3 regions of the Rubrobacter tropicus genome follow, and region 3 is predicted to be linked to each of the others. Evidence: riboswitches for the same ligand, from Rfam matches in the RefSeq annotation. Region 3 holds a riboswitch; each other region holds the start of a gene.

The links. A riboswitch is a leader RNA that binds a small molecule or an ion and turns the genes downstream of it on or off. The one in region 3 is predicted to bind cyclic di-GMP.
Region 1: linked by a shared signal. The riboswitch ahead of GBA63_RS01525 (response regulator) and the one ahead of GBA63_RS05690 (family 16 glycosylhydrolase) in region 3 are both predicted to bind cyclic di-GMP.
Region 2: linked by a shared signal. The riboswitch ahead of GBA63_RS10255 (sigma-70 family RNA polymerase sigma factor) and the one ahead of GBA63_RS05690 (family 16 glycosylhydrolase) in region 3 are both predicted to bind cyclic di-GMP.

The regions. Positions count from the first base shown of each region.
Region 1 is NZ_CP045119.1:340,578-344,542, forward strand. It holds gene GBA63_RS01525 (response regulator) at 1-1,486, opposite strand, end outside; cyclic di-GMP riboswitch class I at 1,546-1,626, opposite strand; gene GBA63_RS01530 (aminotransferase class I/II-fold pyridoxal phosphate-dependent enzyme) at 1,881-3,965, shown strand, end outside.
Region 2 is NZ_CP045119.1:2,061,842-2,065,806, reverse strand. It holds gene GBA63_RS10265 (type IV pilus modification PilV family protein) at 1-236, opposite strand, end outside; gene GBA63_RS10260 (pilus assembly FimT family protein) at 229-768, opposite strand; gene GBA63_RS10255 (sigma-70 family RNA polymerase sigma factor) at 823-1,578, opposite strand; cyclic di-GMP riboswitch class I at 1,662-1,736, opposite strand; gene GBA63_RS10250 (Asp23/Gls24 family envelope stress response protein) at 1,896-2,306, shown strand; gene GBA63_RS10245 (prepilin peptidase) at 2,856-3,617, opposite strand; gene GBA63_RS10240 (FliA/WhiG family RNA polymerase sigma factor) at 3,697-3,965, opposite strand, start outside.
Region 3 is NZ_CP045119.1:1,174,884-1,178,848, reverse strand. It holds gene GBA63_RS05700 (DUF6069 family protein) at 1-284, opposite strand, end outside; gene GBA63_RS05695 (MarR family winged helix-turn-helix transcriptional regulator) at 428-895, shown strand; gene GBA63_RS05690 (family 16 glycosylhydrolase) at 1,121-1,804, opposite strand; cyclic di-GMP riboswitch class I at 1,815-1,894, opposite strand; gene GBA63_RS05685 (glycoside hydrolase family 16 protein) at 1,971-2,636, opposite strand; gene GBA63_RS05680 (carbohydrate kinase family protein) at 2,787-3,758, shown strand; gene GBA63_RS05675 (PfkB family carbohydrate kinase) at 3,783-3,965, shown strand, end outside.

The DNA.
Region 1 (3,965 bases), 830 kb from region 3:
CGGTGAACTTTATGGCGTTGCCGATCAGGTTGATCAAAACCTGCCTCAGGCGTCCGGGGTCGCCCCTGAGGGCCGTCGGCATCCCGGGGTCGACCAGGCTCGCCAGTTCCAGGCCCTTGGCGTGAGCCCGCTCGGCGAGCAAGCTCATTGTCTCCCCGACCGTGGCCTCCAGGTCGAAGTCGAGCTTCTCGAAGTCCATGCTCCCGGCCTCGATCTTGGAGAAGTCCAGGATGTCGTTGATGATGACCAGCAGGTTCTCGGTCGACGCCCTCACCGTCTCGGTGTACTCGCGCTGCTCCGCGTCGAGCGGCGTGTCCAGGAGGAGCTCGGTCATGCCTATGACGCCGTTCATGGGGGTGCGAATCTCGTGGGACATGTTCGCCAGAAACTCGCTCTTGGCCTTGTTGGCCGCCTCGGCCTCGTTTCTGGCCACCTTCAGCTCGTCGATGACGGCTTCTAGCTGCGAGGTACGTTCCTCGACCCGTTCTTCGAGTCCCTCGTTGAGGTGGCGGATCTCCGCCGCGGCCCGCTCGTTGTTGCGCATGAGGCCCATCATGCGGAACAGCACCAGCAAAAAAAGCACGACCGAGCCCCCCGCGATCACGGGCACGCTCAGCGGCGCCCCCCGCGCCGCCTGGACCGCGAGCAGCCCGGGGGCCGTCAGGGAGGCCGCCGCGAGTAGCGCGAGGCGTCGACGCGTGAGCCTGGTCTCGGGATCCGGCGCGACGCCGTCGGAGAGATCCACCATCGACGGGTGCAACGCGGCGGTACCCAGAAAAACCAGGAAGAGCATCTCGAGGGCGTCGACCGGGGTTCCGGTTTCGTAGGTGCCCGCCAGCGTCGACACGGTGTAGGCGGCGTCGAAAGCCAGCGTGCACGACACACCCGCGACCAGCGGGTAGTAGGCGAACGGGCGTTCGCCGGAGACGAGCAACATCCGCACCACGAAGGCGAGCAGCAGAACGTCCATGAGCGGGTAGGTCACGGAGACGAGTTGCTCGAGCCGGGTGAGCGACTGGTCCTCGAAGAACGGCCGCATCAAGAAGACCCACGCGATAACCCCCACGCCCACGGCGACGATTATGGGATCGATGACGCTGGCCCTGTCGCGAACGAACCTGCGCTGCTGGAAAAGCAGCAGGGCGCCGGCCGCGCAAGGGTAGCTGGCGATGAGCAACGCGTCGGCCAGGGAAGGAAACGGGGTCCTCCCCAGGGTGACCTCGTAGTAGACGAACGTCACGATGCCGAGGACGAAGAACAGCGTGCCGAGGGTGAAGAGGTACCAGGGCAGCGGACGCTTCGGCCGGTGCATGAGGATGCCGGCCACGAACGCCCCCAGCGCCGCCAGGTTGAAGAGCGGGCGGAGGGTGTCCTGCGCGGCCGGTGACGGGAGGAAAAAGTACGCGACCGTCGCGAGAGCGCCCACGATCAGGTAGACGAGCCACGCCCGCGACCGCCCCCCCTCACTCTTCCACGCGCTGATCATGCTTGAGTCGGGCGCCCTTCGGCTCCGAGAAAGAAGGACGGCATAGACTCTATCTCTCCTTCGGCGGCCCGGCTGCCTCCCCGTGAGTGAGGTCCGTGGCTTTGTGCCCCCGCCTCGCGGCGGGTTTACCTTTTCCAGGACGCCCGACATTGTACATCGTGGCCGGGGGTCGCGCCGTGCGACACGCGGGTGTTTGTGGCGACATGGGGTCATGGTACGCCAAGTAGCTTGGTTCGCACGGTAAGTGGCCGGTTACGTGAACGCGGCAAGCATCCTCCCGAAAGGCTCGTGCTATTCTTCATGCGAAAGGCCGCGCGTGCGGGAAGCGGGGGCCGCTTGCTGTACGCCGCGGCAGCGCTCGCGTGACGCGGACAAACTATCCTGGAGGGGGAACATGGTGCTGCACAAAGGCGGCCGTCAAGAGGTGCCCGACGACCTCCGCCCGCCCTTTCCCGACGACGAGGTCGAGCCCGACACCCTGATAGATCTGCTCGTGCACAGGGCGTCGCACCAGGCCAGGGACCAAGCTTTCATGTTCCTGGAGGATGGGGAATCCGCGGGGGACTTCGTGGATTACGCGGGTTTGGACGGGCGGGCCCGGGACGTGGCCGCGAGGCTGCAAGCTCTGGGGGTCGAGACCGGGGAGCGTGTCCTCCTGTTCTACCCCCCTGGCCTTGACTACGCCGCCGCGTTCCTCGGTTGCCTGTACGCCGGGGTGGTGGCCGTGCCCGCCTACCCGCCGCGGCTCAACCGCCCCATATCCAGGCTGCGCTCCATCGCCACGGACTCGGGCGCGACCGTGGCGCTTGCCCCCTCTCCCGTCCTGTCCAACCTGGAGAAGCGGCTCGCGCACGCCCCGGAGATGAGGTCGCTGCGTTGGCTGTCCACCGACGACGGCGAAGACCGGGCCGAAGCGTGGCGCCGGCCCGAGGTGGACGCCGATACGCTTGCTTTTCTGCAGTACACGTCGGGTTCTACTTCCTCGCCCAAAGGAGTAATGGTCACCCACGGCAACCTGCTGCACAACCTGGCCCTGATCTACCACGGTTTCGGGCACTCGGCGGGCAGCCACATGGTGAGTTGGCTGCCCCCCTACCACGATATGGGGCTGATCGTCGGGATACTGCAGCCGCTCTACGGGGGCTTCCCGGCCACCCTCATGCCGCCCGCCTCCTTTATGCAGCGACCCCTTGGCTGGCTGCGGGCCATCTCCCGTACGGGGGCCGACAGCGCCGGCGCGCCCAACTTTGCCTACGACCTCTGCGCCCGTGTGATCACCCCCGAAGAGCGGGCGACCCTGGACCTCAGCGGCTGGAAGTTGGCCTTCAGCGGGGCCGAGCCCATCCGGCGGGAGACCCTGGAGCGGTTCGCGGAGGCCTTCGCGCCCTGCGGTTTTCGATGGGAGGCGTTCTACCCGGCCTACGGCCTCGCGGAGGCGACCGTGTTCGTGTCGGGGGGAAGGAGGCAAGATCCGCCCGTGGTGCTCCCCCTCGAAGGGGCTGAGCTCGAGCGGGATCGGGTGGCCGTCGCCGCGTCGGATGGAGGCCAGCGTTCGATCGTGGGCTGCGGGCGCGCTCCGGCCGACCAGGAGATCGTCGTGGTCGATCCCAAAACCCTGACCGTCTGCCCGCCCGACCGCGTGGGAGAGGTGTGGGTGTCGGGTCCCAGCGTCGCCCAAGGGTACTGGGGGCGGCCCGAGGAGACGAAGGACACGTTCGGGGCTTACCTGGCGGATACGGGCGAAGGGACCTTCTTGCGGACCGGCGACCTGGGGTTCTTGCACCACGGGGAGCTCTTCATCACGGGGCGGCTCAACGACCTCATCATCGTCCGTGGACGCAACCACTACCCGCAAGACATAGAGCTTACGGCGGAGCAGAGCCACGCGGCCCTCCGTCCGGACTGCAGCGCCGCTTTCTCCGTGGACATCGACGGGGACGAGCGCCTGGTGATCGTCCACGAGCTGGAACGCAGCCACGTGAAGAACGTGGATGCCGACGAGGTGGCCGCGGCCGTGCGCAGCGCGGTGGCGGATCTTCACGAGTTGGAGGCCCACACCATCGTCCTGGTCAGGACCGGGAGCATACCCAAAACATCCAGCGGCAAGATCCAGCGCCGCGCGACCCGGGCCGCCTACCTGGAAGGCTCCCTGCCCGTCGTGGCCACAGACGAACTGTCTGACGACGCGGGTCGGCAAGACACCGAAGAGGAGGGAGATCCGGTCGCGCCCGAGGTTGCCGGCGAAGCAGATCGCGTACTGGACACGGTCGGCGATTTCGTCCGACGAAGGGGACGAACGGAGCCCGTGCGGCCCTCCGACTCCCTGCGGGGGGATCTGGGGCTCGACTCGCTGGCGATAGCAGAGATGCTTATGGACTTGGAGTCCGCCTTCGAGGTGCGGATGGGCGATTCGGTTATCGCCGACTCGCGAACGGCGGAAGACGTAGTCGGCGAGGTGCTCAGGGCCCGCCAGACGGAC
Region 2 (3,965 bases), 890 kb from region 3:
GTGGAGCTTCCCACCGGGTAACGGGCAAGCGCGGCCGGAAGGGTCAGAGCCTTGGTTTCCTCCAGCTTCTCGTTCGCGAGCGCCCGCGCCTGATCGTAGTTGCTCCCCGCGACGGCCGCGTTGAGGCCCGCGTCGAACATGCTAACCATCGGTATGATCGCGACGGCGAGGATCATGATTGCCACCATCACCTCGACCAGCGAGTAGCCGGATTCGCCCTTGAGAAATCTAGTCAACCTTTATCCTCGAGGTCACATCTACGAACTCTAGTCTAGTCGTAGGGTTGCCATCTACCGTCACCCGGATCTCGTTGGATCCGGCGCCGACCGTCACGTTTCGCATCGACCCGTCCGGAGAGAACTCCAGCGATCGGGTGGGCCCGGATAATCCCAGGGTCGAGTATAAGGTGGTGACGGCGGCATCGTCCTGGAGCGCCGGCACACCCACGACCTTTGTATTGTCCGGCAGGGTGCGATCTATGGCGGTGCCCGCGGCAACGCCGCCCGAGCTCGTCATCTTTACCAGATAGTAGTCGGGGCCCATGCTCTCCTTGGCTTTCTCGGGCGAGAGGACGACGCGCCAGTTCGCCAACTGGTTGGTGGACCTGGTATGGGCGAGCCGCAGATCAGACGCCAACTGGTTGGCTGCGGAGTCCACGGCCCTGCTCTCTATCACGCTGAACCAGGTAGAGCTGGCGATGCCCATAAGGACACCCAGGACGACGATGGTGATTACAACCTCCGGCAGCGTGAATCCCCACTCGCCCACCGGGCGGCCACTGTCATCAAGGCGCCAGCTGCTCGACTCCATCAATCCACCGCTTCAGAGCGTTCTCAGCGACTTCACAGAAGAAGCGACGAGCCGCGACACCTTTCGCTGCGAGAGCCCGAGCCGTTTTCCGACCTCCGTCTGCGTTAGGTCCTTGTAGAAGAACAGGTAGACGACTCTGCGTTGGATCTCGCTCAACGACTCTATGGCCTGCTCCAGCACGATGCGGTCCTCTATCGGGAGAGAGAAACTCTCGTGGTGGATGCTCCTGATGGCCGAGAGGTCAATGCCCTCTTCCTCGGCGCCGTCGAGCGAGACGACGCTCGTGTCGTGGTAGAGCTTCATCAACTCGACGATGCCGTCTGGCGAGACGTTGACCTCTTCGGCTATCTCTTCGAGTTCGGGCCTGCGGCCGAGGTCTGCTTCGAGCCGCGCCGCCGCCGAGGTGACTTTGGAGTAGAGGCCGCGCGACCAGCGGGGTTTCTTTACGAGCTGGGTGTCGCGGAGGTGGTGGCGGATCTCACCGTCCACCACGGCGTAAGCGTAGGTCGCGAACCCCGCGCCCGGGGCGTCTTCGTAGTTCTTTACGGCCTTCATGAGCCCCACGTGGGCGACCTGTATCAGGTCCTCGTAGGCCTCGTCCGAAACCCTTGCGTGCCGCCCGGCAAGGTGGGCGACTAGCCCCCCGTGCATATCTAGTATCGTTTCTATGGCCTTCCTGTCCCCGGTCTCTCTGTGGGTCCGGATCAGGGCCGCCGCGTCTTGCCGACCCCGTTCCGCGGCGCCCGCCACCATCCTCATCGACCCCATGCCACAGCACGAACCGCCGCACGGGCAAGGCCGGTACTCGCGTAACCGGCCGGACGAGTAGTAATCCGCATCGAATCTCCCTTTTCGGCAACCCGGCTGCCTACGTGAGGCCCGTGGCTTTGCGCCCCCGCCTCGCGGCGGGTTTGCCTTTTCGTAACCGGAGCATTGTATACGGCCAGGCTGAAAGAAACAATCCTGCCGATAGACTGTTTTTCCGATTCGTATGGGGAATGTGGTCGCGTTTACAACCCCACGCGGGAACGAAAACACCGCAGCGGGTATGCTACGACTGCATCCGGGATCGAAAAGGAGGAATGGTGACGGAGACGAGCCAGGAGCGCGCGGGCGCGAGCCCGCTGCAGGGAGACCGCGGGACCACGAAGATCGGGGACGGGGTGGTGCTCGCCATCGCGAACGCCGCCGCCGGGGAGGTCGGCGGCGCGCACCTCTCCCACGGGGGCACCAGGCTCCCTGGCGACAGCTCCCCGACCGTCGGCGAGTTCCTGGGCAACATCACGGGCGGGTCGGGCCGGCCGCGCGGCATCTCCGTAGAGGTCGGCGAGAGCCAGGCGGCCGTCGATTTGACCATCAACGTCGACTACGGCAAGAACATCGCAAGCGTCGCCCAGGAATTGCGCCGGAACGTGATCTCCCGCGTCGAAAGCCTAACCGGCCTGCACGTCACGGAGGTCAATATCGTCGTCAACGACCTTGCTTTCGAGCAGTAAAGCTCGGGTGCCTGGCACGGACCGCAGAAGACTCAAGCCCATCACGAATAGGCTTTTAGGTCTTTAGGTTTTCAGGTTCTAAAGGGGTGGGGTGGAGCCTGCCTGCAGTCTCCCGGCCCACGCTTCAAAACCCAAGAGACCTAGAGCGGTTTGCACGAGGACCGGCCTTCGGTGTTCTCGAGGTTTCGAGGGGTGGGCCACGAAACCCGCGAGCAAGCCCCGACCCGCCACCCCTTACGGCGGTTTGCGGAAAAACTGACCCTCGCCGCCCACGGGGCACCGAGGCTTTCAGGGGCGCGCCCCGAAGCCGCGGGCGGGCCCCGACCTTCCTCCCCTGAGAACCCGAGAACCCGGATGGCTGCTCGCGGTAGGCTCGATACCTCCGCAAACCGCCTTAGAACCTGAGAACCCAAGAACCTTGGAACCCGAAAGCCCGGGTTTTAGACGGGCCCGGTGCTTCCGCAAACCGCACTAAGTGCCTCACAGACAACGAGGTTCGGTCCTTCCGCAAACCGCCGTAGTAGAGACGAACCGCGCCCCGATCCGGGTTCACGGCCCACCAACGAGCCTTGCTGCGAATTCGAGGTAGAACCCCCAGAGGTATGGTCCCGCAAAGAGGACCAAGATCCCCCCGACGGCGAGAAACACCCCGAAGGGAAGCGCAGCGCGGCGGTCTATCTTTCCACCCGCCATGAGGAGCCCAGCGGTGACGGAGCCGACGAGCGCGCCGAGGAAGACCGCCAGGGCCGCGTACGGCCCCAGAAACGTCCCGAGCATCCCGCCCATCTTGACGTCCCCCATCCCCATGCCGCCGGGGTAGGCGATGGCGAGCGCGAACAACCCGCCCGAAACGGCGAGGGCGGAGACGGTATACACCCACCACGCCCCGGGGTTGATCAGGATGGAGAGGGCCAATCCGGCCACCGCCGCCGGGCCGACTATTACGTTCGGGAGCAGGCGATGCTCCAGGTCTATGCCGGCCAGCGCGACTAGCGTCCCGATCAGGACCAGCGCCGAGAGTAGAGGCAGGCCGAACCCGAACCTGAGGGCCGCCGCCGCGAAGAGCACCCCTGTAAGGGCCTCGACGAGCGGGTATCGGAGGGAGATGCGCGACTTGCAACTCCGGCACCGTCCCCCGAGGAGCGCGTACGAGACGACCGGCACGTTGTCCGGCGCCCGGATCGGAGCGCCGCAGTCCGGGCACCGGGAACCCGGCCATACTATCGACCGGCGGAGTGGTACGCGGTGGATCACCACGTTCAAGAAGCTCCCGACGACGAGCCCCAGAAGCCCGGCAAGGAACGCTATCAATTGAGAATCCGCGCGGGTATAACCTGTCTCCCTTTCCGAATGCCCGGCATTCTACACCGCCGGGAAGAGGCACCAGTGGCTACGAATCCACCGAAAGGCTCTCCGGAAAACTCGCCATCTCCAGGAGGGCCTCGCGGAGCCTCAGGCGGGAGGCCCGGAGTATCTGGGAGATCCTGCCCTCCGTCAGGCCGAGGGCGCCGCCGATCTCGCGCAGCGTCAGGCCCTCGTAGTAGTAGAAGGTCGTGACCACCCGCTCTTGCTCGCCCAGCCCCTCTATAGCGCGGACGAGAAGGGACCTGAGCTCCGAACTCTCGACGGACTGCGCAGGGTCGGCCCCGAACTGGTCGG
Region 3 (3,965 bases):
AGCACCACCAGAGCGACCCTCCGGAACAAACGCACCGGACGCCGCGCGAAGCGCAGGATCAGGCCGAACACCACCACGGCGCCCGTTACCCCAACCACGGTGAAGAACACCGTCGGCCCCACGCCGAGCGGCTGAAACCCCTCCCCGATCCCAAACACGGAGACCGCGACCGTCCGGATCACGACGTTCACCACCACCGCAACCACCACCGTGAGCGCCCCGACCATCGCCAGCCGCCCCAACGGAACACCCCGACCCTCGGCCCCACCCGATACAGCAGCCACGCCCGCCTCCTCTCCCATCCCGCCGGACACCCTGCGCCTCCGACTATAATGTAGTTATTCACAATAACATTGACAACAATGAACGTCAACGGTTAAGATGCGATCAAAGGAGTTGGTAGTATGGGTTTCGTGTGGGGAGCGGCATGGACACGGTAAGTTCGGGGGCTGTCGGGGATCTCTCCCTGCGTTTGGTCGACGAGTTCGCCGCGTTTGGGCCGGCGTACATGAAGTGGGTACGTTCGCGGATGCGGGAGCCGGGCGTCAGTTACGCGCGGATGCGGTTGCTCGGGGCCTTGCATTGCGGGGGGCCCAAGATCATGAGCGGCATCAGCGACGAGCTCGGGGTGACGCGCCGCAACGTGACGGCGCTGGTCGACGGGCTGGAGCAGGAGGGCCTGGTCAGGCGTCTGCCCCACCCCACCGACCGGCGCGCGATCGTCATAGAGCTGACCGACGAGGGCGGAAGGACCATGGAAACCCAGTACGAAGAGCACCGCAAGGACGTGGCGGAGCTCTTCGTAGGGCTCTCCGAGGAAGACCGGCGTGAGCTCGTCAGGCTCCTGGGCCTCTTGCGAGAGAGGTTGCGGGAAGAGGGCGGCTGCCAGGCCTGAAAGCGGCTTTCAGCATCTTTGAGAAGTACGAGAGCATTGAAGTTTTACGGCGCCTTGCGGAAGTAACGACCCAAAAGGGGCACAGACCACAGGCATCAGGGGCGGTAAGCGAGGCGGGGTGCCGAAAACAACCCCTGAATCCTGAGAGCCTGCGAAGCAGGCGACCCGAAACCTGAAGCTTCAGAACCCACCAGTCTGGCCCACTCGCGAGCCCCTCGCCGTCCGTCAGGGGGTCGCGGCGGTTGCCGTGTGGCGGATCCAGTCGATCTGGGTGTAGACGGTCTTCTTGGGCCTGTTGCCGTTCAGCCAGGCCGGGAACCAGGAGTTGACCATCAGGTGCATGGACGTCTGGGGGATGCCGGTGTCCCAGGTGCGCATCGGGCGGCCGTCCACGTAGAAGGTCATGGAGTCCGAGGCGTAGTCGAAGGCGTATTCGTGGTAGGCGGCGGTCGGGTCGAAGCCGAGTTGCGCGGTCTCGGTGTGGGTCTGCTGGCCGCCGGCGTAAGTCGTGAACATGACGCGGCCCGAGCGATCGTTGTAGATCTCTATGTCGATCTCGCTCTCGAAGTCCGGGCTCTTGTAGAGGAAGAAGCCCGTGATGGAGCCCGGGGCGTACGCGGGTTTCACGCGGGCGGAGTAGGAACCGTAGCCGTGGAGGGCGTTCGTGAGGGCCTCGCCCCCCTCGTAGGAGCGGGCGGGGTGTTTGATCCTCAGGTTGCCCCCGCTCGCGTCCACGTTGGTCGGGTCGAGGTAGCTGCGCCCGAGGTTGTGGTCGCCGGTCGACCAGCGGGCGGTATCGAACGAGTCGAAGGGGTCGTAGAAGCTCGTGGCTTCCTGCGCCCCGGCGGTCCCGGCGAAGACGATCGTGAAGGCCAACCCGGCAAACAGGAGTGAGAGTACCCGTCGCAAGCGCGCTCCTTTCGGTAACCCGGCCGCCTCCCGCGCTGGAGGCCCGTGGTTTTGCGTCCCCGCCTCGCGGCGGGTTTGCCCTTATCGTGAACGTCCGGCGCTCCGGCCCGACGGTCGTACTCTGGTCCGCGATGGCCCCCGGAAGAGGACTCCCCAGCAACGTATTCTACCGGGTGTGCCGGATCCAGTCGACCAGAACGTAGGAGTCTCGGCGTGGTTTCTTGCCGTCGAGCCAGGTCGGGAACCAGGTGTTCGTGTAGAGGTACATCGTGTTCTGCGGCAGGCCCGTGTTGAAGGTCTTCATGAGCTTGCCGTCCACGTAGAAGCGCACGGCCCCAGGCCCGTAAGTAAAGGCGTAGTCGTGGAAACTGGCCGTGGGATCGAAGGGCAGGCGCATGGTGACGTGGTTCGTCGTCCGGCCGCCGGCGTGGGTGGTGAACCAGATCCTGCGCGAAGAGTCGTTCGGGATCTCTATGTCTATCTCGCGGGCGAAGTCCGGCGGGCGGTAGACGAAGAAGCCTGTGACGGAGCCCGGGGTGTTCGGCAGCTTCAGGCGCGCTGCGTAGGAACCGTGGTAGTAGAGGTTGTTGGATCGGATCTCCGCCCCCTGCACGGTGTTTGCCGGCATCTTGAGGCGCAGATGGCCGTTGGCGACGCTCACGTTGTCGGCGTCCAGGTAGCCGCGGCCCAGGGCGTGGTTCTCTTTAGTCCAGCGGGCGGCCTCGAAAGTGCCGAAGCCGTCGAAAAAGCCCGCGCCCTGCGCCTGGGCGACGCCGGAGATCAAGAACACCTGCAAAGCCCCAACCGCGAACAAAACCCAAACTCGCTTCACAAAAAGCCCCCGCCTCGTAAGACCCGACTCCGGAATCAGATACCCGCAACTCCGTATACGTTACCGCGTTCGAGGCGTGCGCGGGGTAAGAGGTTTCGCTCTTCCTGGCGCTCTATGTACGGATGGGGCATGTAGAGTAACCTACGCGTCATGGTTTCCTCCAGACAGCAACTCGACGTCCTCACCATCGGGGAGATGGTGGTCGACTTCATCTCGGCCGAGAAGACGGACACCTTGAGCAACGCCACCACCTTCAAGCGGTATCTCGGTGGGTCGCCGGCCAACATCGCCGTGTACGTCTCGAAGCTCGGGGGCCGGTCGGCCGTGATCGCCAAGACGGGCATAGGGGCTTTCGGGAAGTTCCTCAAGAGCGAGCTGCAGCGTCACGGCGTCGTCACCGATTACCTCCAGATGGACCACAGGACCAACACCACCGTCATCTTCGTCTCCTCAACGGCCACCACCCCCGACTTCGAGGAGTTCCGCATCGGCGACTACCTGCTCGAACCGAATGAGATACCGGACGAGGCGATAGACCGGGCGAAGGTCGTACATTCCTCGACCTTCGCCCTCTCGCGCGAGCCCTGCCGCTCGGCCGTGATAGGGGCTTTCCGCCGGGCGCAGGAGATGGGCAAGATCGTCTCGCTCGACCCGAACTACAGCCGCAGGGTCTGGCCCGACTACAAGGAGGCGCAGGGCGTTATCCGGGAGGCCTACAGGCACGTCAACCTGACCAAGCCCTCCGCCGACGACGCCCGCCGGGTCTTCGGCCCCGACTACGAGCCCGAGCAGTACATAGAAATGTTCCACGACCTCGGCCCCGAGACCGTCGTATTCACGATGGGCGGCGAGGGGAACCTGATCTCGGAGAACGGCAAGATCACGGCCCACGTCCCGACCCGCCCGGTGGACGTCGTCGACGCGACCGGCGCGGGCGACTCGTTCTGGGCGGGATTCCTGACGGCGCTCCTTGACGACAACCCCGTCGAACGCTCGGTCCTCTTCGCCCGCGAGATCGTCGAGCGCAAGCTGACCACCAAGGGCCCCCTCCCCGCGGACATCGACCGCGGGGAGATCTACGCCCGCCTGGACGAAGGGGCGAACGCAGAAGACGGAAAGTAACAGCGCAGAGTCGAGGAGAACCGGATGCACGTAGCGTTTATCAACCCACAGGGCAACTTCGACCCGGAGGACTCCTACTGGACGGCCCACCCGGACTTCGGCGGCCAGCTCGTCTACGTCAAGGAGCTGGCGCTCGCCATGGGCAACCTCGGCCACAGGGTGGACATCGTCACCCGCCGCGTCGTAGACCCAAACTGGCCCGAGTTC